One region of the Mesorhizobium sp. C399B genome, then DNA from elsewhere that is predicted to be linked to it. Evidence: riboswitches for the same ligand, from Rfam matches in the RefSeq annotation. Region 1 holds a riboswitch; each other region holds the start of a gene.

Region 1 (7,747 bases):
CGCTCATTATCGCCGCTGCCGTTCTGGTTTTTGCTTTCGTGGTGTTTTCGCCCGAAACGGCGCGCTCGGTGTCCGGCGTGGTTCCGGCCTCTCGCTGACTGTTCGCGCGCGGCGATCAAAGTCCGACCCGCATTCGCGACCCGCGACACGGGTTGGCCAGGCCGATGGCCGCAGCCGCTGGCTGCGGTGTCTATCGCCGCGTCGGCGCTTAACATACCCGAGTCCCACCACGTATTATTTCGTGACTATTTGGCGCCGGAACCTTCCCAGATATCGCGCGTTGCGGCGACTGTATTCGCGCTGCCTTATATATAGGCAGACTTGAGTACGTCCACAGCATGGGTTGGGGGAGGAGCAGGCCACCATGTCGAAAAGAGAAATCGGAACGTCGGCCTCACTGGGCCGACGCATCGCCGATCTGAAAGCCAGGATGCGAGACGCCAGCGTTACTGAACACGAGATGCAGACCTTCCAGAAGGTCGCAGCCATCATGGGAGGTGTCGAAGGCTCCCTACGCCTCGACGCCGACGACCTGATCGCGGCGTCCTTCGTCACCGAGGCGCTCGGCGATCCCGGGTCGAATTGAAGGTCAGAGCCCGTCGGCACTCAAGTGCCGGCGGTCGATGGCCCGGTTCGCAGCGCCGCGATGCCGGAGCGTGTCTGCACCGCCCGCGGCGGGGATTTCTTGCGCACTTTGAAGATTTCAGGCGAGCGGCCTCGACGGCGCTTGAAATATTGGGCTTCGCGTTCGTGCTTCTCGGCTGCTTCTCGGCTGTCGAAGGTGCCGAGATTGTCGCCGTCCAGCCCTTGACCACAAGGGCTAAGCCAAACCGCCAAGGCGCCTTAAACGAAGGATCCGGCCAGCCGGATCCTTCGAAATATCGCGATGCTCCGGCATCGCCTTCAGCTCATACTTGGTCCAACTGGTGACGGCGTGGACGTCCCGGGAAACCTCTCGAAAGTCCGCGGTCGCTGCCTTACACGTCGTCGAACGGGCCGCCGCGCCTCGCCAGGTCGTGACCAATGGCGGCTTCCTCGGCGTCGTCGGGCAAGGCATCGTCACTGTCTTGGTAGGGGTTGTCGTCATCCTCCTCGGGCAGTTCGCCTTCCTTCTCGACACCGGTGGTGTCCGGCAGGCTTTCCTCATCTGCTCCGTCGGGCAGGACCGTTGCGCCACGCAGCGCATCCCAATCCTGCCGGCGCGGCGTCGGCGCTTCCACTTCATCATTGGCGATCCTGTCGCGGGCATCGTTTTTGCTCGGTGGCGCCTCGACCTCGTCATTGGGTTTTCTGTTTCGTTCCATGATTGCCTCCTCTGGGCGGCTTAGCGTCGAGAAGGTGGAACTCACTTCCGGCTGCCAGGTTCCAGCAACCACTCCAGCTTCAGTGGAACCAATTGCCGCCAGTCTGCTTTGCCAAGGACTAGTCTGCTTTGCCAAGGTGATGAATCCAGAGGAGCTGGACCATGAAGACTTTCCCCCTCATCCCATGCGTGCTGCTCTTGGCGCTGGTCGACCCGGCGGCCGCGCAGGACAATAGCGACCAGCACGGCCCTGCCGCGCCTTGCCAGGCGCAGCCTCAGGACGATGGTCAGAAGCCGCCGGCCGCCAATGGCGGTGGCGAATCGTCCAGCACGCTCGGTCCCTGCGGCGGCGTGCTGCAGCCGCCGCCCAGTGGTGACCAGGGTATGACGCAGCCGCCGCCGGATCAGGGCAAGACGCCGGTGATCAAGCCTGGCGAGGTGCCTGCGCAGCCGCCGAAGCAATGACCTTTGCTTGAAACTTCACGGCGTGGCACGAAGGCGGTCGGTTCCGGTCTTGGCCGGGCGCGACGCGGTCACCGGATCAATGCCGGCGCCGGCCGCGATCGCCACCGGAATTGGAGCCGTGCATCGTCCATGTCGAAGGTCTCCTGAGGGATTGTGCTTCAATGCGAATCTTGCGGGTGCGGGTTCTGCTGGCATGACCGGAAGCCGATCAATTTAGTCTCCGCTTGCGGAACAAGACCGTACCGGCTGCGTTTGCCTCCAGGAGCCCGCCACCTCGATCTGCGCTGTTTTCGCCTCATGCGGGAACACGGCGGAGCTCGCCAACAACGACAGGAGACGAAGATGAAAACCATCCTTATTCCCGCCGTCGCCGGGCTCGCCATGATCGCTGGTATCGGCATTGCCGCCGCCGACGAGGTCATCGTCACGCAGCCGGCACAGCAGCAGGTGATCATCACCCCGGAACAGCGCACGGTCGTGCACCAATACGTAAAGAAACATCCGCTTGCCTCGGTCAATCTGCTCGGCGTCGAATTGAATGTCGGCACTGCCTTGCCTGACACTGTCGAGCTGCAGGAGGTTCCCGACGTTCAGTACAGATACGCCGTCGTCGACAACCATACCGTGTTGGTCGACCCCAGCACGCGCAGGATTGTCGAGGTGGTCGAGTAACGCTCGACAACCTAACCATTCATCGGTGATACGGCCCTGTCGTTCTTCCCAAAAGGGCGGCAGGGCCGAATGACGAACATGATGAAAGGAGAATTGCCATGTTGCCGCATGTCGAGACCCCGAACTCCGCCAATGTTGCGGCGTGTTGCGACAAGTTGCTGGCCGAGCGCAACACGGCGCTGTTATCGATGAAGGAAGCGATCGCGCTCCTGCGGGAGCGCACCGGCACCGATCGTTCGGATGCCGACCTCGCCGGGCTGATCGTCAAGAAAGCGGCGCTGCTCGGCGTTGCGGTGATTTCCGACCCGCGCTGAGATGTCTCGTCACTCAAGACGCCGGTCGAATTTTCGGCTAATGTTTTCGTGGAATCTGGACCAACCGACCGGACCCAACCACGGAGGCTTAAGTGACGGACGACAAACAGGACCGCATTCGCCAGCGCGCGCACGAGATCTGGGAAAAGGCCGGCCGGCCTGAAGGCGCGCATCAGGAACACTGGGAGCAGGCCACGGCTGAAGTCGATGGCGCGGTCGCCAAGCCCAAAAAGGCGGCGAAGAAAGCTGACGCCAAGCCCGCCAAGGCAGCCGCCAAGCCAAAGGCGGCGAAGCCTGCCGCCGCAAAGTCCGGCAAAGCCAAATCGAAATAAGGCCAGAAATAAGGCCAGTCGAAATAAAGCAAGGCCGGAATTCGCTGGCCGGGGCCATCCTTGGCGCCCGCCGTTCAGGCGCGCCCGAGCCTCTCAACCTGACGAATTGCGCCTGCGACGGGCAGCGCAATTCCTTGTGTTTGGCGACAGGCGCCCTCATGCCTCCCAGGCATAACTCGACAGCGCAAAGCGAATGCCGGCAGCTGTCATGGTCAGTTCGCATTCGGTGATCTGGCGCAGGTGGCGCAGATAGCGCGTTACAGTCTGTGGCAGCCAGCCGGCGCAGGCCTCGACATAGGCGCGGCTGTGAACAAGGGTGCCGGTCGACAGCCTCTCGTCCTTCTCGGCAACGACTTTCAGATATTGGCGGATGAAGCGGATGTCGTCGGCGATGTCTTGGCTGGCCATTCGCCAAGCCCCGGCGAGGCGTTCGCACTGATCGAATGACAAGGGCAACAAAGGGGGCGGCAATAAAGGCGGCGGCAACAAAGGCGGCGGCAACGACGGGGGTGACAGCAAAGGCCGAGAGAGATCGGCGAAGGCAACATGGTTCGCTGTGCTCAAGGACATTCCTCTCTGCGAAAAGAGATATCGTACTTTATGTACGAATAAGCGTCAAGCCAATTTCGTACGGTTGGGACGATGGAAATGAATATAGCAGCGGTCGCTTCAGCTAATCCCGCATCGTGAATCCTTCAGGAGTCGCACCAATTTCGCGGAGGGATTTCCCCAGGATGGTGTGACTGTTTTCCCTCGTGGCGGCGTCGAACAGGTTCAAGCCGCCCCGGATCGTCTCGCGCCAGTTTTCGCCCTTCTCCCACGCTTCCATGAAGGCGAAGGCAAGGTCGTCCTGGCGACGCGTGGCTTCGAGCGCTTGGGTCAGCAGGCGCGCTTGATGGAGATCCTTCTCCCGCTTGGCGCCAGCGCTCGGCCCGCGTCGCGAGGCGACGATCAGCTTGTGGATGGCGTAGCGCTGGGGCGAGGGGACCAGCACAGGCAAGCCCGAGCGATGCAGGAGCACAGTCCGGATGGGGTCGCGGATAAGGAAATCCAGAAACCGTAAGGGCTGCGCGGAGTCTCTGCCGTTTTCTTATAATTACGTTTATCAGCTTGAATTTCAACGCAGTTATAAGAAGTTCGTGGATACGTTATAACGCAACGAACTGACGAGTCGTCTGTTAACGCCCGGGCGCCCGGCACGTCTGGCCCAAAACACTTTCCCGCAGTGCCTCAACAAACGGCTTCCCCAATGCCGCGAACGGTGCTTTAACCCGCCCATCCACAGGGGTGCTCCGTATCGTCGGGGCTGAGATGAGGGCGGCAAGCCTTCGGACCCTAAAGCTGATCTGGATAATACCAGCGGAGCGAGGCGGGCGATGTTTTCAGGCGCACAGATTTCCCTTTATCCCATGACCGACGATTTCGTCGGCGTCATCCTCGGCGCGCTCGGCGCGCTCGATCCCTGGCGCGACCGGCTGCGGATCGAAACCGATGACATCTCGACCCTTATGGTCGGGCCGCCCGAGGTGCTGTTTCCCGCCATGCGCGACCTGTTCGTCGCGGCGGCCAAAAGCGGCAAGCACTGCGTGCTTTCGGCGGCGGTCTCGCGCGGCTGTCCGGGCGAGCCCGACGATCCGATCTGCCGCTCCGACGAGACCGGCGGCCCCGCCATTCCGCTGGACGAGCGCAAGATCGCCGCGATCCGCGCTGTCCAGGCCACGCCGTCGACCGGCCAGCCGGTGGCGGCGCAGTTCTCGCTCTACGTTATGGGCACGGGCGACCATATGGACGAGATCTACGGCTGCATCGATTTCCTGAAACAGTCCGGCGTCTTTGAGCGCTCAAAGAACTTCTGCACCAAATTGCGTGGCGATGCCGGTGCGGTGTTTGCCACGCTCAACGAGGCCTTCTGCCGCTTCGGCCCCGGCGCCGGCCACGTCACCCTCGACATCACGATCTCGGCGAACAGCCCGAGCGCCGTCTGAGCCGCGGCTCAAGCGTCGTTCCTTGAGGATATTGCCGTGGCTGGTTTATCTGACCCATTGCGTGGAGGAGATGCCTCTGACCCCTCAGCACAGAGAGGAGGGGAGCCATTGGCGATTGGCGAAGACCGCGATGCCCACGAATCTCCCCCCTCGAGCAGGAGATGGCCGGCAGGCCAGAGGGGGTCCCAGCGCGTGGAGCGCCGACGTCCTTTTCGCATCGGCAAGGCGTGGGCGCTCTATGCGAGACGACCCCCTCTGTCGCCTTCGGCGACATCTCCCCCTCGAGGGGGGAGATTAGCCGCAGCCATCGCCAAGACCATCCCCGCCGCCTGCGCCTCCGCCCTGCTCCTCGCGGCGTGGGAGCTCTACGCCCGCTATGGTGGCGCTGCGCCCACCATGCTGCCGGCGCCGTCGCGCGTGCTGCAGCAGGCCTGGGAGCATCGCGCTGCCCTTGCCGACAACACGCTGCCCACCATCCGCGCCACATCAGCCGGCTTCGCCTGCTCGTTGGTCGCTGCCTTCGTGCTTTCGGCGGTGGTCGATTTCTTGGCCCCGCTGCGCCGCGCGCTGTTTCCGCTGCTGATTGTCAGCCAGACCTTGCCGCTGGTCGCGATTGCGCCGCTCATCGTACTGTGGTTCGGCTTCGGGCTGATGCCAAAAATCTTGCTTGTGGCGCTCGTTACCTTCTTCCCGATGATGGTGGCGCTGGTCGAGGGTTTTGCCGCGACCAGCAAGGCGATTTCGCAGATGCTCGCCACCATGGGGGCAGGGCGCTGGCGCATCTTCTGGCTGGCGCGCCTGCCTTCGGCGCTGCCCTATTTCTTCGCCGGGCTGCGCATCTCCATCACCTACGCCGTCGTCGGCGCGATCTTCGCCGAATATGCGGGGGCGGCGAAGGGGCTGGGCATCTACATGCTCAATGCCAAGAACAACTTTCGGCCCGATCTGGTGCTCGCCGCGGTCGCCGTCAGCGCCGCGCTCACGCTTGTCTTGTTCGCCATTGCGGTGCTCGTCCAGCGCTTCGCCATGCCTTGGGAGAATGCAGGGAGCGAAAGCCGCGACGGCAAGGTTGAAGCTGCAGAAGAGAACCGTCAATGACGCGGCTCGAACTCCGGGACATCAGGAAGAACTTCGGCGCGCTTGAGGTGCTCGCCGGCATTTCGCTTCATGTCGCGGCCGGCGAGTTCGTCTCCATCCTCGGCCCTTCCGGCGCCGGCAAGTCGACGCTGTTCCAGTTGCTGACCGGCGCGCTGAAAGGCGAGGGCGACATGCGCTTCGACGGCGCGCCATTGCAGGGCAGCCCCTTCGCCTTCATGCCGCAGCGCGACGCGCTGATGCCGTGGCGGCGCGTCATCGACAATGTGACGCTGGGGCTGGAAGTGCAGGGTCTTGGCCGCAAGGCGGCGCGCGAACGCGTCGCGCCGTTGTTCGCTGAGTTCGGCCTTGCCGGTTTCGAGCGCGCCTGGCCGGCCGAGCTTTCCGGCGGCATGCGCCAGCGCGCCGCCCTTTTGCGCACCGTGGTGCAGCAGCGCGACATGCTGCTGCTCGACGAGCCCTTTGGCGCGCTGGATGCACTGACCCGCGCGGGTATGCAGCGCTGGCTGGAAGGCATGTGGCAGCGCCAACGCTGGACGGCGCTGCTGATCACCCATGACGTGCGCGAAGCCGTCTACCTCTCCGATCGCATCTATCTGATGTCGGCGCGGCCGGCCCGCATCATCGGCGAGATTGCCGTGCCGCTGCCGCGCCCGCGCACCACCGGCAGCGATGCCGCGCGCCAGGCCGCCGCGCTCGAAGCCGACATCCTCGACACGCTGCTCAATCCCGGGACTGACCGGCCCTCGTTCCCGCAGACCGCTCAAAGGAGTTTTTCATGACCGAATTCACACGCCGGCAGGCTTTGCTGCTGACGCTGGCTGCCGGACTGCCGCTTGCCTCTCGCGCTCATGCGGCTACGCAAAAAATCACCGTCGCGCTCGACTGGACGGTCAACACCAACCATGTCGGCCTGTTCGTTGCCCGCGACAAAGGGTTCTACCACGAGGTCGGGCTCGATGTTGAGATCCTGCCCTATGGCGATACTGGCGGCGGCACGCTGGTCGCCAACCGCATCGCCGATTTCGGCATTGCCGGCGTCGGCCTGTTCACCCAGCGGGCTGCCGGCGCCGATCTCAAGGCGGTCTACGCCGTGGTCCAGCAGGAGACCGGCCGGTTGGTCTTCAACGCGGATCGCGGCGAGATCAAGAGTCCCAGGAATCTCGACGGTCTGACCTATGGCGGCTTCGGCAGCGCCTGGGAAAACACGCTGATCTCGACCATCATCCGCCACGATGGCGGCAAGGGCGTTTTCGAGACGGTGACATTAGGCACCTCGGCCTATGAGGCGCTGGCCAACGGCTCGGTCGACTTCACGCTGGAGGTCTCGACCTGGGAAGGCGTCGCTGCCGAGCTGAAAGGCGTCAGGCAGCGCGGCTTCCGCTACGCCGACTACGGCGTGCCCGACGAGCACACCACCTTGATCGCCTCCAGCAATGCATATCTCCAGGCAAACCCGAAGGCCGTATCGGCCTTCGTCGAGGCAACGCGGCGCGGCTACCAATTTGCCTGCGATCACCCGCAGGAAGCCGGCGATCTGCTGATCGCTTCCAACAGGGATGCGCTGACCGACCCGGCGCT
Region 2 (7,747 bases), 3.1 Mb from region 1:
CCTCGAGTGCGGCCAGCGTGGCGCGTTCCTTGTCGAGGGCGGCGATGGTCTTTTGGAACGAGGCCGGGTCGCGCTCGTAATAGGCGGGATCGGCGATGTTGTTTTCCAAACGCGAGATCGAGGCCATTACCGCCTCGATCTTCTTGGGCAGCGATTCCAGGGCGAATTTCTGCTTGAACGACAGTTTCTTCGACGGCCCTTTTGGCGCTGCCGGCTCGCTCTTGCCCGGCGCCGGCGCATCGCTGGCTTCGGCCTTGGCGCGCGCCTTGCGGTCGTCGAGCCGGGTGCCGCCGCGCTGCGCCAGCATGTCGGAATAGCCACCGGCATATTCGATCCAGCGGCCGCCTCCGTCCGGGGCGATGATGCTGGTGACGGTGCGGTCGAGGAAGTCGCGGTCGTGGCTGACCAGGATGACCGTGCCGGCAAAGCCGGCGACAAGTTCCTGCAACAGTTCCAGCGTCTCCATGTCGAGATCGTTGGTCGGCTCGTCGAGCACCAGAAGGTTGGCCGGCCGCGCCAGAACACGCGCCAGGAGCAGCCGCGCCCGTTCGCCGCCGGACAGCTCGCGCACCGGGGTGCGCGCCTGTTCCGGCTTGAACAGGAAATCCTTCATGTAGGACACGACATGGCGCTGCTCGCCATTGATGACGAGGTTTTCGCCGCGCCCGTCCGTGAGATACTGCGCCAGGGTCTCGGCCGGATCGACCGCCTCGCGCTTCTGGTCGAGCGTGGCGATTTCCAGATTGGTGCCGAGCCGCACCGAGCCGGCATCGGGCTTCATCTCGCCGGTGAGCATCTTCAACAGCGTCGTCTTGCCGGCGCCGTTCGGCCCGACAAGGCCGACGCGATCGCCGCGCTGGATGCGGGTCGAGAAGCCCTTGACCACGGTCAGGTCGCCAAAACTCTTCTCGATGTTCTTGGCCTCGATCACCAGCTTGCCGGATTCGGCGGCGTCGCTGGCCACCATGGTCGCCGAGCCCTCGGCGCCGCGATGGCCGCGAAAACGCTGGCGCATGGTCTGCAGTTCGCCCAGGCGGCGCATGTTGCGTTTGCGGCGAGCCGTCACGCCATAGCGCAGCCAATGCTCCTCGCGCACGATCTGGCGGCCGAGCTTGTGCTGTTCGCGCTCTTCCTCTTCCAGCACAAGGTCGCGCCATTCCTCGAAATGGCCAAAGCCCTTGTCGAGGCGGCGGGTCTGGCCACGGTCGAGCCAGACAGTGGCGCGCGAGACGCGTTCGAGGAAGCGACGGTCGTGCGAGATGACGATCAGCGCCGAAGACGTCCGGACAAGCTCTTCTTCCAGCCATTCGATGACCGACAAATCGAGATGGTTCGTCGGCTCATCAAGCAGCAGAATATCGGGTTCGGGCGCCATGACGCGGGCAAGTGCTGCGCGGCGCGCCTCGCCGCCGGAGAGATCGTTGGGGTTCTCCGTGCCGGCGAGGCCGAGATGCTCCATCAGATATGTGGCGCGGTAGGGATCGTCGGCAGGCCCAAGCCCCGCCTCGACATAGGCGCGCACATTGGCAAAGCCGTCCATGTCGGGCATTTGCGGGAGATAGCGCACCGTTGACGAAGGCTGGCGGAAGACCTCGCCGTCTTGCGGCTCGATCAGACCAGCAGCAATCTTCAGGAGCGTCGACTTGCCGGAGCCGTTGCGGCCGACGAGCGCGATCTTGTCACCGGCGGACGCCGTCAGTTCGGCGCCATCGAGCAGCGGCGTGCCGCCAAAGGTCAGTCTTATGCCGTCGAGGTTGAGAAGGGGCGGGGCCATGTCAGCTTTCAGGCAAGGGGTAGGGGTGGGCGAGCAGCAGCGCGCGGCCATGGCCGAGCGCGATTTCGAGGCCGCCCCCGGTCGTGTTGGACTTGACCTCGTTCGAGATGGTCAGCGACGAGCCGAACAAGACCTCGACATGGTCGAGCGGCCACTTCGCGCCGGACACGGTGAGGCCCGAAAGATCGGAAAAGCCGAGCACCGAAAACAGCGTTCCGTCGGCATAGTCGAAGCCGGCCTTGCCATGCAGCAGAGGGGCGCCTTCCTGCGCTCCGCTGGTCAACAGCACTTTTGTGCCGGCCTCGGCCAGCCGCAGGCTGAGCGCCAGATGGAGGAAGGCGTGGTCGGCGCGCTTGCCGCCGAAAGCGCCGGCCAGCACCAGGCTGGTGGCGCCGCGTTCCAATGCCGCCGCGATCGCCAGTTCGCCATCGGTCTTGTCCTTTTCGGGAGGAAACACCTCCCGCGGCACGGCGGCGAGATCGGCAGGCAGGTCCGCCGGCACAGAATCGAAATCGCCGACCCACAGCTCCGGCATCAGGCCGATCAGGCGGGCATGACCGATGCCGGCGTCGGCGGCGATGACGCGCGTGCCCGCGACCTGGCGGTCGAGCCGCGGCGTGCGGACGAGATCGCCGCCAAGCAAGATGGTGAATGTGCTCATATCCGCTGGCCCTTACCAGCCCCGCCGACGAAACGGAAGGCCGAGCGGCACCGTCACTCTTTGTTGGAGCATGATCTTTTTCCGGAAACGGTTCCACTTTCCGGGATCATGCTCGGGCAAACTTCCGCTTGCGTGGCACCTTGGCCGGGCCTATGTGTCGAAACGCTCTAACGGGGTGCCGGACGCGATCTTCGCGGACCGGCTGAGAGGCAGTCTCGCCAACCCGCTGAACCTGATCCGGTTTGTACCGGCGGAGGGATTAGACGCTTCGGACAGCCCGACGCCTCAATTCCTTTCAACACGAATGAAGGAGGCGCCGATGCGCATTTTTTTGTCCCGTCTTGTCCCAGCGCTGGGGCTTGCTGTTTCGCTACTGGCAAGCCCTGCGTGCGCGCAGGAAAAACTCACGATCTATACCTATGAGAGTTTCACTGCCGACTGGGGTCCAGGCCCCCAGGTGAAGAAGGAATTCGAGGCCGAGTGTGGCTGCAGCGTCGACTTCGTCTCGGTCGCCGACGGCGTCGCACTTCTCAACCGCGTCAAGCTCGAAGGTGCCTCGACCAAGGCCGATATCGTGCTTGGTCTCGACACCAACCTCACCGCGGAAGCCAAGGCTTCCGGCCTGTTTGTCCCACATGGCGCGGTGGCTGAAAACAACGTGCCGGGCGGCTGGAGCGACGACACTTTCGTGCCCTACGATTATGGTTATTTCGCCGTCGTCTACGACACCGAAAAGCTGAAGAGCCCGCCGAAGAGCCTGAAGGAACTGGTCGAGGGCGATGCCGCCGACAAGATCGTCATCCAGGATCCGAGGACGTCGACGCCGGGCCTCGGCCTGCTGCTGTGGGTCAAGTCGGTCTATGGCGACAAGGCGCCGGAAGCCTGGGCGAAACTCAAGGGCAAAGTGCTGACGGTGACGCCGGGCTGGAGCGAGGCCTATGGCCTGTTCTCCAAGGGCGAGGCGCCGATGGTGCTTTCCTATACGACGTCGCCGGCCTACCACATGGTGGCCGAGAACACCGGGCGCTACCAGGCGGCCTCGTTCGAGGAAGGCGAGTATCTGCAGGTCGAGGTCGCCGGCATCACCACCACGGGCGCGAAGAACCCGCTGGCGGCGAAGTTCCTGGCCTTCATGACCGGGCCGAAATTCCAGGATGTCATTCCGGAGACCAACTGGATGTTCCCGGCCGGGAAAACCGACAAGCCGCTCAATCCGGCTTTTGATAGGCTGGTCAAGCCGGCGAAGACCTTGCTGTTCAGCCCGGAAGAGGTCGCGGCAAATCGCAAGGCCTGGGTGGATGAATGGCTGGCGGTGATGAGCAAGTAGATTTGGCTGTATAGTCAAAAGATGAGTGCTCTACGGCGCCCCCCTCTGTCCTGCCGGACATCTCCCCCACGAGGGGGGAGATTGGCCTTTACGTTGACTTTCGCCAATCTCCGAAGCTGCAGGAATGAGCGGAGCGCTAAAACCGCCAATCTCCCCCCTCGTGGGGGAGATGTCCGGCAGGACAGAGGGGGGCGCGAAGGAACGCGACGCCCGGTAAAGAGTGCAACGCTCTGACCCCCGCATCACGGCCGGCATTGTCGCGCTTGCGGCAATCGCGCTGCTGATCGGTGGCGCCTTCGCCGGCCTTATCCGCGAAGGCGCGCACGACCTTTCCGGCGCCGCGTCCGCCTTTGACCTCTATCTCCTGCGCGTTGTCCGCTTCACGCTCTGGCAGGCTGCGCTCTCGATGCTGCTTTCCGCCGTACCGGCGCTGTTCGTCGCCCGGGCGCTGTCGCGGCATCCGCGCTTCTTCGGACGCGGCTTCATCCTGCAGCTGTTTACTGTGCCCCTTGCCTTGCCGGCGATTGTCGCAGCGCTGGGCATACTGGCGCTCTATGGCCGCGCCGGTTATTTCGCCGCGATCGGTGGCCAGAGCTGGCCCGACATCTATGGGCTGCCGGGCATCCTCGTCGCCCACGTCTTCTTCAACCTGCCGCTGGCCACCCGGCTGTTCCTCGAAGCGCTGGGAACGGTGCCGGCCGATCAATGGCGGCTGGCGAGCCAGCTCGGCATGGGGGCGAGGCCAGCCTTCCGGCTGATCGAGTGGCCGGTGCTGCGCGCCGCGCTGCCGGGCGTCGCCGGGCTTGTCTTCATGCTTTGCATCACCTCCTTCACCATAGTGCTGATCCTCGGCGGCGGGCCGGCGGCGACGACGCTGGAAGTCGCCATCTATCAGGCGCTGCGTTTCGACTTCGATCCGGCGCGAGCGGTGACGCTGACGGTGCTGCAGATCGCGCTGACTTTTGCCGTCATGCTGGCGCTGACGCGGCTCGGCGCCAATGTGACCGGCGACGCCAATTTGCCTGTCGCGCCGCGCCGCTATCACTTGGCCGGCAAAGCAGAAACAGCGTTCAACGCCGTCCTGATCGTCCTCGCCTTGCTGTTCGTCGCCGGACCAATGGCGGCCACCGTCGCGTCCGGCCTCGGCGCCGATCTCGGCCGGCTGGCGGGCGAGAGTGCCGTGCGTCAGGCGACCCTGACCAGCGCCGGTCTCGCCCTCTCGGCGGCGCTACTTTCGGTGGCGCTGTCGCTGTCGCTGATCATGGCTCGGCGGGCACTGTCCCTGCGCCGCCGGTCCAGTGCCCGTTCATTGCTCGAACATGCCACCGACACCGGCGCCGGCTTCGTCCTCGTCGTGCCGCCCATTGTCATCGGCGCCGGCTGGTTTCTCCTGCTGCGCACGGTCAGCGATGTCTTTGCCATCGCGCCGGTCATGGTCGTCACCGTCAACGCGGTGATGGCGATGCCCTTTGCCATCCGCGCGATGCGCCCGGCCTATGATGCGGCCAGCGAGCGCCACGAAAAGCTGTGCGCGCAGCTTGGCATTGCGGGCTGGAACCGGCTGCTTCTGGTCGACTGGCCATCGCTCCGGCGGCCGCTGGCCACCGGCTTTGCCTTCGCCGTGGCGCTGTCGCTCGGCGATCTCGGCGTCATCGCGCTGTTCGGCAGCGATTCGGTGCAGACCTTGCCCTATCTCCTGCTGGCGCGCATGGGCAGCTATCGCACGGCCGATGCTGCCGGGCTGGCTTTGCTGCTCGGGGCGGTCTGCCTTGCATTGGTGGTCGCGGCAGACTGGCTGGGACGGGGAGAGAGATCGTGACGTCCGCTGTGGACAAAGGCACGACTGTCCGGCTGGACAAGGTCTCGTTCAGCTATGGCGAAACGTCATTCCTGTTCGATGTCGAATTCGATACATCTAAGATCACCGCCATCATGGGGGCAAGTGGTTCGGGCAAATCGACCTTGCTCAATCTGGTGGCTGGTTTCGAGACGCCGGAGTCCGGTCGTGTGCTGATCGGCGCCGCCGATGTCGGCGCCGAGCCGCCTTCGGCGCGGCCGGTATCGATGGTATTCCAGGAAAACAATCTGTTTGCTCATCTCTCGGTGGAGAAGAATGTCGGGCTCGGCCGCTCGCCATCGCTCAACCTGACCGACGCCGATCGCGCCGCAATCGCCGAGGCGCTTGACCGCGTCGGCCTGGCCGGCAAGGAAATGCGCCTGCCCCGCGAACTCTCCGGCGGCGAAAGGCAGCGCGTGGCGCTCGCCCGCGTTCTGGTGCGCGACCGGCCAGTGCTGCTGCTCGACGAGCCGTTCGCTTCGCTCGGGCCAGCACTGCGCGACGACATGCTCGACCTGGTGGCCGGCGTTCATGCCGAGCGGGCGATGACGGTGCTGTTCGTCACGCATCAGCCGGAAGACGCTCGCCGTATCGGCGAGCAGATGGTTTTTCTGGACAATGGCAGGGTTGCCGCGACGGGACCTGCCGCCGATTTTTTCGACGGCACTGGCCCTGAAGCGTTTCGGCGCTATATCGGCGCAAGTTCGGGCGGATCACGCGATATTGCCCGGAAGCGGACATAATTTACGACCAAACCGGCTACAGGTGATGTGGCGCTTGCTTGCCATGGTCCAGTCGATGTGGCTAGGTCCGCTTAGTACTGGTCCGGCACGAGCCGTGATTTGCCCCTACAGCGCCGCACCCGGCCGGATGCGTAAACGCTGTAGGTTTTTTGATGTGTGCAGGATTGCCAACGAAAACCGATTTTTCGCTGGCGCGGACCCCGGTCCAAATCATGCGCCGAGAGCTGAAGGAACGCCGTGCTGCCGACCGGCACTGACACTTTGAAACGCAGACCGCTGGTGCGCTTCCTCGCGCTGGCCGGCCTTGCCGTGGCGCTGGCCAGCTGCCAGATGTTCACGCCTCCCGAAGTGCAGGAATCCGGCTTCCAGCCTTCCGACAAGCCGATCACGGTCGACAATGTCGCCGCCAACAGCAAGCTTGCCGAACTGGCGAAGGCGCAACATCCGCGCATCCTTGCCACCTATGGCGGCGAATATTCCGATCCCAAGCTCGAGCGCATGGTGGCCAAGGTTGTCGGCAGCCTGACCGTGGTGTCGGCCAATCCGACCCAGACCTATCGCATCACCATCCTCAATTCGCCCAACGTCAACGCTTTCGCGCTGCCGGGCGGCTATCTCTACGTCACCCGCGGCCTGCTGGCGCTGGCCAATGATTCGGCTGAACTCGCCGCCGTCATCGCGCATGAGATGGGCCACGTCACCGCCAATCACGGCTTGCAGCGCCAGCAGCTCGAGGCCGAGGAAGGCCTGGCGACCAAGGTGGTCTCCGATGTGCTGGGCGACAGCCCGACCGCCAAGCAGGCATTGATCCGCGGCAAGCTGAGGCTGGCGCAGTTCTCGCGCAACCAGGAGCTGGAGGCAGACGCCATCGGCATCAAGTCGATCGGCGAGGCCGGTTACGATCCCTATGCCGCCGGGCGTTTCCTGCAGTCGATGTCGGCCTATACCGATTTCCGCTCGATCAGCGGCGCCACCGACGCCAGCCTCGACTTCCTGGCCACGCACCCCAACACGCCGCAGCGAATTGATCTGGCGCAGCGCCACGCCCGCCAGTTCGGCGCGCCGGGCATCGGCACCCGCGACCGCGATTCCTTCCTGGCCGGGATAGACGGCCTGCTCTATGGCGACACGCCGGAAGAGGGCTATGTGCGCGGCCAGACCTTCCTGCATCCGGGCCTCGGCGTATCGTTCACGGTGCCCGACGGCTTCATCATCGACAATTCGGCGGCGGCAGTGACGGCGACCGGTCCCGGCGACATGGCGATCCGCTTCGACGGTGTGTCGATCGACAAGGATCGTGCGCTGACCGACTACATCAGAAGCGGCTGGGTGGCCGGTCTCGACGAGACCAGTGTGCGCCAGGAGACGATCGACGGCAACCAGGCGGCGACCGCGCACGCCGGCG
Region 3 (7,747 bases), 1.2 Mb from region 1:
TCTGACAAGGCCGCGACAGGAATTGAACGACGACTGGCCAGAATTATGAATCCCTTGCGACACTATGCAATTTCAGACATTTCAGTAACAAATAGATTTAACATTCTCTTCACTTGCACTTTGGGGCGCGTTACCCGATTAGCTGGAGCGGCCGAAACCCCCGCAGGATCAAGCGCGTAGTCGAAATCCAATCTTGCTGGTGCTTGTCGAGGGATGCGACGCGATGGGCCGGCGCAGGTGCGCTGTGAAGCAGCACTGAGCGCGCCGAAAAACGGCTTCCCAACAGGAGATTGATTTGGATTATGTGCAGTATTTCGCCGGAAGAATCGAGCAACTCAAAGGCCGTGGCGGGTATCGTGAATTTGCCGATCTGGAGCGTCAGTCTGGCAACTTCCCAAAGGCCTGGCTCAATAGGCCCGACGGCCGAAAAGAGATAACCATTTGGTGCACTAATGATTATCTCGGTATGGGGCAGCACCCCAAAGTGCTATCGGCAATGAAGCGCGCCATCGATGCCAACGGCGCAGGATCGGGAGGATCCCGCAACATTGGTGGCACCAACCATTACCACGTGTTGCTCGAGCGGGAGCTTGCAGATTTCCACAATAAGGAAGCAGGATTGATTTTTGTTTCCGGCTTCAGCTCAAACGATTCATCCTTGAGTACATTGGCATCTTTGATGCCGGACACAATTATTTTTTCTGACGAGCACAACCACGCTTCAATTATTAGTGGATGCCGCAACAGCCGGGCCGAAAAGCGCGTCTTCCGGCATAACGACGTTGCGCATTTGCGGGAGCTTCTGCGCAGTGTAAATCCTGCAAGACCCAAGATCATTGTTTTTGAATCGGTATATTCAATGGACGGTGACATTTCACCGATCAAAGATATCTGTGACATGGCGGACGAATTTGGCGCAATGACGTTTCTGGATGAAGTTCATGCATCGGGAATGTACGGTCCGAAAGGCGCCGGCATTGCCGCGGAACTTGGCATCATGGATCGTCCAACCATCATCGAAGGGACGCTAGGTAAGGCGTTCGGCTCGATGGGGGGTTATGTGACCGGACCTGCCTCCATTGTTGACAGCATACGAAGCTTCTCGATCGGTTTCATTTTCACCACGGCGCTTGCGCCAGCGCTGGCGGCTGGTGCGCTGGCAGCGCTGCGCCATCTTCGCGATTCAGATTCAGAACGAATTGATCTGCACCGGAAAACGAAACTTTTAATCGGATTGCTGAAAGAGGCGGGCATCCCCGTCATGCCGACCCGAAGCCACATCATTCCTGTGCTTATTGGTGATCCATTCCGTTGCAAGGAAGCGTCCCGCCAGCTTCTGGATCAGCATGGAATATACGTTCAGCCAATTCTGGCGCCGAGTGTTCCGGTGGGAACCGAGCGGTTCAGGGTGACGGTTACGCCTGCCCATAGTACGACAGATATTCGGACGTTCGTCGATGCGCTCAGGCAGGTTCTGCTGCGGGACAATCTTGGCAAGGCTGCCTAATGTAAATGCTGGGAACGACAGGGCGCGCAGCCTCAGACCTGATTATATCAGCCGGGCTCGCCGAGGTGGAAGCGGCGGTCAGCGATCCGGTTCTGACGCCCGATCGCATCTTCGAATGTCATCGGAAAGCAGTTCCGTAACCCGCAATGACAGCTTTCGCGATCTTAAATGATGTGACTCCATAATTGAATGGGGCCGTTTGACGGCTCGCAGCTTACACATCGGGCCGGTTCCAGATTCAGGGCTCACCATGAGCCAGTATGACCAGAGCGCATGTTCTTGTGCTGCGAGTTTGATGTGGCTTGGCGTGCCCTACCCGAGGGGCAGGTCACGCCCAGGCCCACGGGATCACACACCAACCCCAGCTAACCTGGTTTGAACGGAGCAAGCCTCCGACGCCGCCCTAATCAACAACGCTGCAACAGATCCTTCAAATCAATTTACAAGATTTTTACAAGCGTCAGTCGTTGACAATGGTACGGCACCGCGAGTCTGAGGTCCGGCACGGCCATAAAAGTGACGCCGGTACCCTCGGACCGCCGCCAGCACGCAACATCGGGATTAACAGCAATGGTAAGAAGAAGAGCGCTCATATTGGTCGAAGGCCATAGGGGTACTGGTCAGCTATACGTCCAAGCGGCTCAGTGTCTTGGTCTTCATCCAATTACTCTGACGGCTGATCCACCTCGGTACGACTATCTTTCGGCGGAAAACGTTGAGGCAATCCGTGTCGACACTGGCAATCTCGAAGCGTTGGTCCGCGAATGTTCGCGGCTGCGTGCTACCCACGACATTGCTGGCATTACTGGCTTTGCCGGGGACCATGAATCGATCTATGCGACAGTTGGCAAGCTTTGCCGGCATTTCGATCTACCGGGACCGAACCCTGAATCGATTGAACGAAGCTGCGACAAATTCAAGCAACGCCAACTCCTCGCGCAGGCCGGCGTTCCAATACCGGCCTATCGGTTGGCAACGAATGCGGCGGAGGTAGAAAGCTCGGCTGCAGAGATCGGCCTGCCCGTGATTCTTAAGCCGGCAGTAGGCAGCGGCAGCATCGGTGTCCGATTGTGCCGCAGCCTCGAAGACGTAGCCGAACATACGACTTATCTATTGGGCGGAAAGCACATATGGCGGTCTACACCGAAAATACTCGTCGAAGAATTCGCACAGGGCCCGTTCTATAGCATTAATGTTATGGGGAATGAGGTCGTTGCGATTTGCGCCAATGACTTTGGTCCCCTCCCCCATTTCGTCATACGTGAGGTGACGTATCCGGCCCTGCTAACCGATCAGGAGCGTGAGCGCATCGCCGATGTTTCGCTGAGCTGTTTGCGGGCTCTCGGCCTTGGCTGGGGGCCAACTAACGTTGAACTCCGGTGCACGAAACGCGGTCCAGTTGTCATTGAAGTCAATCCGCGTCTTAGTGGCGCGCCCGACCCTCAACTGGTCCAGTTAGCTTACGGTGTCGACCTCGTCGCCGAGCACATCAAGCTTGTCATTGGCGAGGAATGGGATCTGCGCAAAAAGCATTCGCATACCGCGGCCGCGCGATTCCTGCTTCCTGATCAAGATGGCACCCTGGACTGGATTGGTGGCGACACTCAGGCAGCTGCTATATCCGGTGTGGCCGAGGTCAAATTGAATGTTGAACCCAAGACACCGATCGTCAGGAAGGGGGATTTCCGAGACTGGATTGGACATGTCATTGCCACTTCACCCAGCCGTGCTGAAACCGAGGGCGCCCTTCAGCGAGCGGTCGCCTTGATCGATTGGTCGATCACCCCTTTTCCGGCGACAATAGGAGGTGATCGAGAGCACGATGTTTGTGGGGCGTTCGGGCGTCCCACCAGTTCTGTTCCGATCAGGCATTGACGGCTTAAGATCCTTGAAACGCAGCAGTTCCGTCTACGTCAATGTCACATCAAGTTTGACGAGGCAAATGCAGCTTTGGCCACACCTGCCCTATCTCCCGCGGAACTTCTCCGCGACCCGTGGCGAGGCCGTCGGCCCAATTTGGCCCCAATTTGATTGCCGCCCACCGCCGCCGCAGGACGAACACGCGCTTGACAAGACAACCCCGGCCCGTTCAACTTGAGGCATTCACCAGGGGAGTCCCGGCAAGGGGCTGAGATACTGCTGGCTTTCGCGGCGCAGTGACCCGTTGAACCTGATCCAGTTCATACTGGCGTAGGGACGGTGCAAGCGCTCTGCGGGAGTTCACGCCCGAGGTCCTGTTTCGGCAGGTCGACAGAAGCGTCTTTTCATCCTTCCGGCACAGAACTGGGTCTCCAATGCATGAGCAAAGGAGCCTCAAGATGAATGCCCTCACCCCAGCCGTCTCAACGGGACCGCTGCCTGCTTCGCGTAAGATCCACAAGCCCGGTGCCATCCACCCGCAGATCCGGGTGCCGATGCGCGAAATCTCCGTCCATCCGACAGCCGGCGAACCGCCCGTCACCGTCTACGACCCGTCGGGCTCCTATACCGATCCGGCTGTCGAAACCAGCATCCAAAAAGGCCTGGCCCGGCTTCGCCACGAATGGATCTTGGCGCGCGGCGATGTCCAGGACTGTGACGGCCGCCACGTCCGGCCGGAGGACAACGGATTCGCGACGGGCGAACGCCTGACGCCAGAATTTCCCATCCGCCACCGACCGCTCAGAGCCAAAGCAGGCAAGGCGGTGACGCAGCTTGCCTATGCACGCGCCGGCATCATCACACCCGAAATGGAGTTCGTCGCCATCCGCGAGAACCTTGGTCGCGAGATCCTGCACGGCAAGGTTGAGCGCGACGGCGAGGCTTTCGGCGCGATGCTGCCCGATTTCGTCACGCCCGAATTCGTCCGCGACGAGGTGGCGCGCGGACGGGCGATCATTCCCGCCAACATCAACCATCCCGAAAGCGAGCCGATGATCATCGGCCGCAATTTCCTGGTGAAGATCAACGCCAATATCGGCAACTCCGCTGTCACCTCCTCGATGGCCGAGGAGGTTGAAAAGATGGTCTGGGCGATTCGCTGGGGCGCCGATACGGTGATGGACCTGTCGACCGGCCGCAACATTCACAACATCCGGGACTGGATCGTGCGCAACGCACCGGTGCCGATCGGCACGGTGCCACTCTACCAGGCGCTCGAGAAGGTTGGCGGCATTGCCGAGGATCTGACCTGGGAGGTGTACCGCGACACGCTGATCGAACAGGCCGAGCAGGGCGTCGACTATTTCACCATCCACGCCGGCGTGCGGCTGCATTATATCCCGCTGACCGTCGACCGGGTCACGGGTATCGTCTCGCGCGGCGGGTCGATCATGGCCAAGTGGTGCCTGCACCATCACCGGGAAAGCTTCCTCTACGAGCATTTCGCGGAAATCTGCGACATCGCCAGAGCCTACGACGTATCCTTTTCGCTCGGCGACGGCCTTCGTCCGGGCTCGATCGCCGATGCCAACGACGCGGCGCAGTTCGCCGAGTTGGAGACGCTCGGCGAGTTGACGCAGATCGCCTGGGCGAAGGATTGCCAGGTGATGATCGAGGGGCCTGGCCACGTGCCGATGCACAAAATCAAGGCGAACATGGACAAGCAACTCGCCGTCTGCGGCGAGGCGCCGTTCTATACGCTTGGACCGCTGACGACCGACATCGCGCCGGGCTATGACCACATCACCTCAGGCATTGGCGCCGCGATGATCGGCTGGTTCGGCACCGCCATGCTCTGCTACGTCACGCCCAAGGAGCATCTCGGCCTTCCCGATCGCAACGACGTCAAGATCGGCGTGATCACCTACAAGATCGCCGCCCACGCCGCCGACCTGGCGAAGGGCCATCCGGCAGCGAAAGTCAGGGATGATGCGCTTTCCCGCGCGCGCTTCGAGTTCCGCTGGGAGGACCAGTTCAACCTGTCGCTCGATCCGGAAACGGCGCGGTCCTTCCACGACCAGACTTTGCCCAAGGAAGCGCACAAGGTGGCGCATTTCTGCTCGATGTGCGGACCGAAATTCTGCTCGATGCGTATCTCTCACGACATCCGTGCCGAGGCGCAGAAAGAGGGCATGGCGGCGATGGCGGCGAAATACCGCGAGGGCGGTGATCTCTACCTGCCGGCGGACGAGACCGGCGCACCGCTCATACCTCAGCCACGTGAGCCATCATGAAGGTCTTGGTCAAAGGAGCGGGCGTTGCTGGCCTCACCGCCGCCTTCGAGTTCGCCGCACGCGGCGCGGCGGTTACCGTTGCCGAGACAAGGCCTGCCCTTGGGGGCAATGCGTCGTGGTTCGCCGGTGGCATGTTGGCGCCGTGGTGCGAGCGTGAAAGCGCCGAGCAGCCGGTGCTGGATCTCGGAAGCGACGCCGCCGACTGGTGGGACGCCGCAACGCCAGGCTTGGTAGCACGACGGGGAACGCTGGTCTTGGCCGCGCCGCGCGATGCGGGCGAGCTCGACCGGTTCGCCAGCCGCACGACGGGCTATCGGCGTGTCGAGGAAGATGAAATTGCGCTCCTGGAACCCGACCTCGCCGGCCGCTTCCGGCGTGGATTGCTCTTCCCCGACGAGGCTCACCTCGACCCACGCCAGGCGATGGCGGCACTTCATGACAAGCTCGCGGCCACGGGGGTCGAGTTCCGCTTCGGCGCCGACGCCCGGCCTGTTTCGGGTTTCGCCCGTCAGATAGACTGCATGGGAATGGCAGCGGCCTATGACAGGTTGCGTGGCGTTCGCGGCGAAATGCTGATTCTTCGTACGCCTGATGTCTCGCTGTCGCGGCCGGTCCGTTTGCTGCATCCGCGCTTTCCGCTTTATGCCGTGCCGCGCACCGATCACCGTTTCATGGTTGGTGCGACGATGATTGAAAGCCAGTCCGCCGGACCAATCACGGCGCGCTCCATGATGGAGCTTCTGGGTACCGCCTATGCCCTCCACCCGGCCTTTGGCGAGGCCGAGATCGTTGAAACCGGTGTCGGCGTCCGCCCAGCCTTTCCCGACAATTTGCCGCGCGTCGAAACGAACGGTGAAATCATCGCGATCAACGGGCTCTATCGTCACGGTTTTCTCCTGGCTCCCGCCATGGCGCGCCAGGCTGCCGACCTGGTTTTCAGTCAAGACAGAACCAAGGAGCTTGCTCATGAAACTGATGGTCAACGGCGAAGCGCATGAGGTTGCCGCCACCACGCTGGCCGGGCTGCTTGCCGCGCTTGACTACGAGGGCGATTGGCTGGCGACGGCCGTCAACAACGACCTCGTGCACAAAGCCAACCGGGCGGAATTCCAATTGAACGACGGCGACCGGATAGAAATCCTCTCGCCCATGCAGGGAGGCTAGCATGTTCGACCTTCTTGGAACGACGCTTCCCTCCCGACTGCTTCTCGGCACGGCTCAATATCCTTCGCCGGCCATCCTTGCCGATGCGGTCAGGGCATCGGGCACGGCGGTGGTGACCGTCTCGTTGCGCCGTGAGATGGCAGGCGGCAGGGCCGGCGAAAAATTCTGGTCGTTGATCCGATCGCTCGGCGTCAAAATCCTGCCCAACACTGCTGGCTGCCACTCCGTCAAGGAAGCTGTCACGACCGCGAAGATGGCGCGAGAAGTCTTCGGCACGAGCTGGATCAAGCTCGAAGTGATCGGCAACCATGACACGCTGCAGCCGGATGTTTTCGGTCTGGTCGAAGCCGCCCGCATCCTGTGCGAGGACGGTTTTGCTGTATTCCCCTATACCACAGATGACCTTGTCGTCGCCGAGCGGCTGCTGGAGGCGGGCTGCAAGGTCTTGATGCCCTGGTGTGCACCGATCGGTTCCGCCCTCGGGCCGGTCAACATTCCGGCGCTGCGCTCGATGCGCGCACATTTCCCTGAGGTACCTCTGATTGTGGATGCAGGGCTTGGGCGGCCGTCACACGCGGCGACTGTCATGGAACTCGGCTTTGATGCCGTTCTCCTGAACACCGCGGTTGCCAAGGCGGTCGATCCGGTCGGCATGGCGCGCGCGTTCGGCAAGGCGGTCGAGGCCGGTCGTGAAGCTTTCAGCTCGGGAATGCTCGAACCGCGCGACGTCGCCATGCCATCGACACCGACCATCGGCAGGGCAGTATTTTCATGAAGCTCGATCCCTTCTACCTGATCGTCGACAGCGCTGCCTGCATCGAACGGCTGGTGCCGCTCGGCGTCAAGCTGGTGCAGCTGCGCATCAAGGATAGGGACGAGGCCACGCTGCGGACGGAAATCCGCCGCGCGAACGGCGTCTGCG

The links. A riboswitch is a leader RNA that binds a small molecule or an ion and turns the genes downstream of it on or off. The one in region 1 is predicted to bind thiamine pyrophosphate.
Region 2: it holds a riboswitch for thiamine pyrophosphate, as region 1 does, so the genes downstream of both, thiB (thiamine ABC transporter substrate binding subunit) here and NLY36_RS27565 (YkoF family thiamine/hydroxymethylpyrimidine-binding protein) in region 1, are expected to answer to the same signal.
Region 3: it holds a riboswitch for thiamine pyrophosphate, as region 1 does, so the genes downstream of both, thiC (phosphomethylpyrimidine synthase ThiC) here and NLY36_RS27565 (YkoF family thiamine/hydroxymethylpyrimidine-binding protein) in region 1, are expected to answer to the same signal.

The regions. Positions count from the first base shown of each region.
Region 1 covers NZ_CP100472.1:5,784,782-5,792,528, forward strand. Annotated here, with positions in the region: gene NLY36_RS27515 (heme-copper oxidase family protein) at 1-98, shown strand, start outside; gene NLY36_RS27520 (hypothetical protein) at 365-586, shown strand; gene NLY36_RS27525 (hypothetical protein) at 607-837, opposite strand; gene NLY36_RS27530 (hypothetical protein) at 978-1,304, opposite strand; gene NLY36_RS27535 (hypothetical protein) at 1,466-1,768, shown strand; gene NLY36_RS27540 (DUF1236 domain-containing protein) at 2,111-2,440, shown strand; gene NLY36_RS27545 (hypothetical protein) at 2,539-2,754, shown strand; gene NLY36_RS27550 (DUF2934 domain-containing protein) at 2,847-3,086, shown strand; gene NLY36_RS27555 (hypothetical protein) at 3,243-3,494, opposite strand; gene NLY36_RS27560 (GSU2403 family nucleotidyltransferase fold protein) at 3,760-4,107, opposite strand; TPP riboswitch at 4,360-4,472, shown strand; gene NLY36_RS27565 (YkoF family thiamine/hydroxymethylpyrimidine-binding protein) at 4,463-5,071, shown strand; gene NLY36_RS27570 (ABC transporter permease) at 5,327-6,169, shown strand; gene NLY36_RS27575 (ABC transporter ATP-binding protein) at 6,166-6,948, shown strand; gene NLY36_RS27580 (ABC transporter substrate-binding protein) at 6,945-7,747, shown strand, end outside.
Region 2 covers NZ_CP100472.1:2,727,883-2,735,629, reverse strand. Annotated here, with positions in the region: gene NLY36_RS13030 (ABC-F family ATP-binding cassette domain-containing protein) at 1-1,774, opposite strand, end outside; gene NLY36_RS13025 (thiamine diphosphokinase) at 1,776-2,435, opposite strand; TPP riboswitch at 2,597-2,711, shown strand; gene thiB (thiamine ABC transporter substrate binding subunit) at 2,755-3,762, shown strand; gene thiP (thiamine/thiamine pyrophosphate ABC transporter permease) at 3,983-5,581, shown strand; gene thiQ (thiamine ABC transporter ATP-binding protein) at 5,578-6,342, shown strand; gene NLY36_RS13005 (M48 family metalloprotease) at 6,673-7,747, shown strand, end outside.
Region 3 covers NZ_CP100472.1:4,546,472-4,554,218, reverse strand. Annotated here, with positions in the region: gene hemA (5-aminolevulinate synthase) at 296-1,507, shown strand; gene NLY36_RS21685 (ATP-grasp domain-containing protein) at 2,078-3,382, shown strand; TPP riboswitch at 3,606-3,722, shown strand; gene thiC (phosphomethylpyrimidine synthase ThiC) at 3,826-5,661, shown strand; gene thiO (glycine oxidase ThiO) at 5,658-6,659, shown strand; gene thiS (sulfur carrier protein ThiS) at 6,628-6,825, shown strand; gene NLY36_RS21665 (thiazole synthase) at 6,827-7,600, shown strand; gene NLY36_RS21660 (thiamine phosphate synthase) at 7,597-7,747, shown strand, end outside.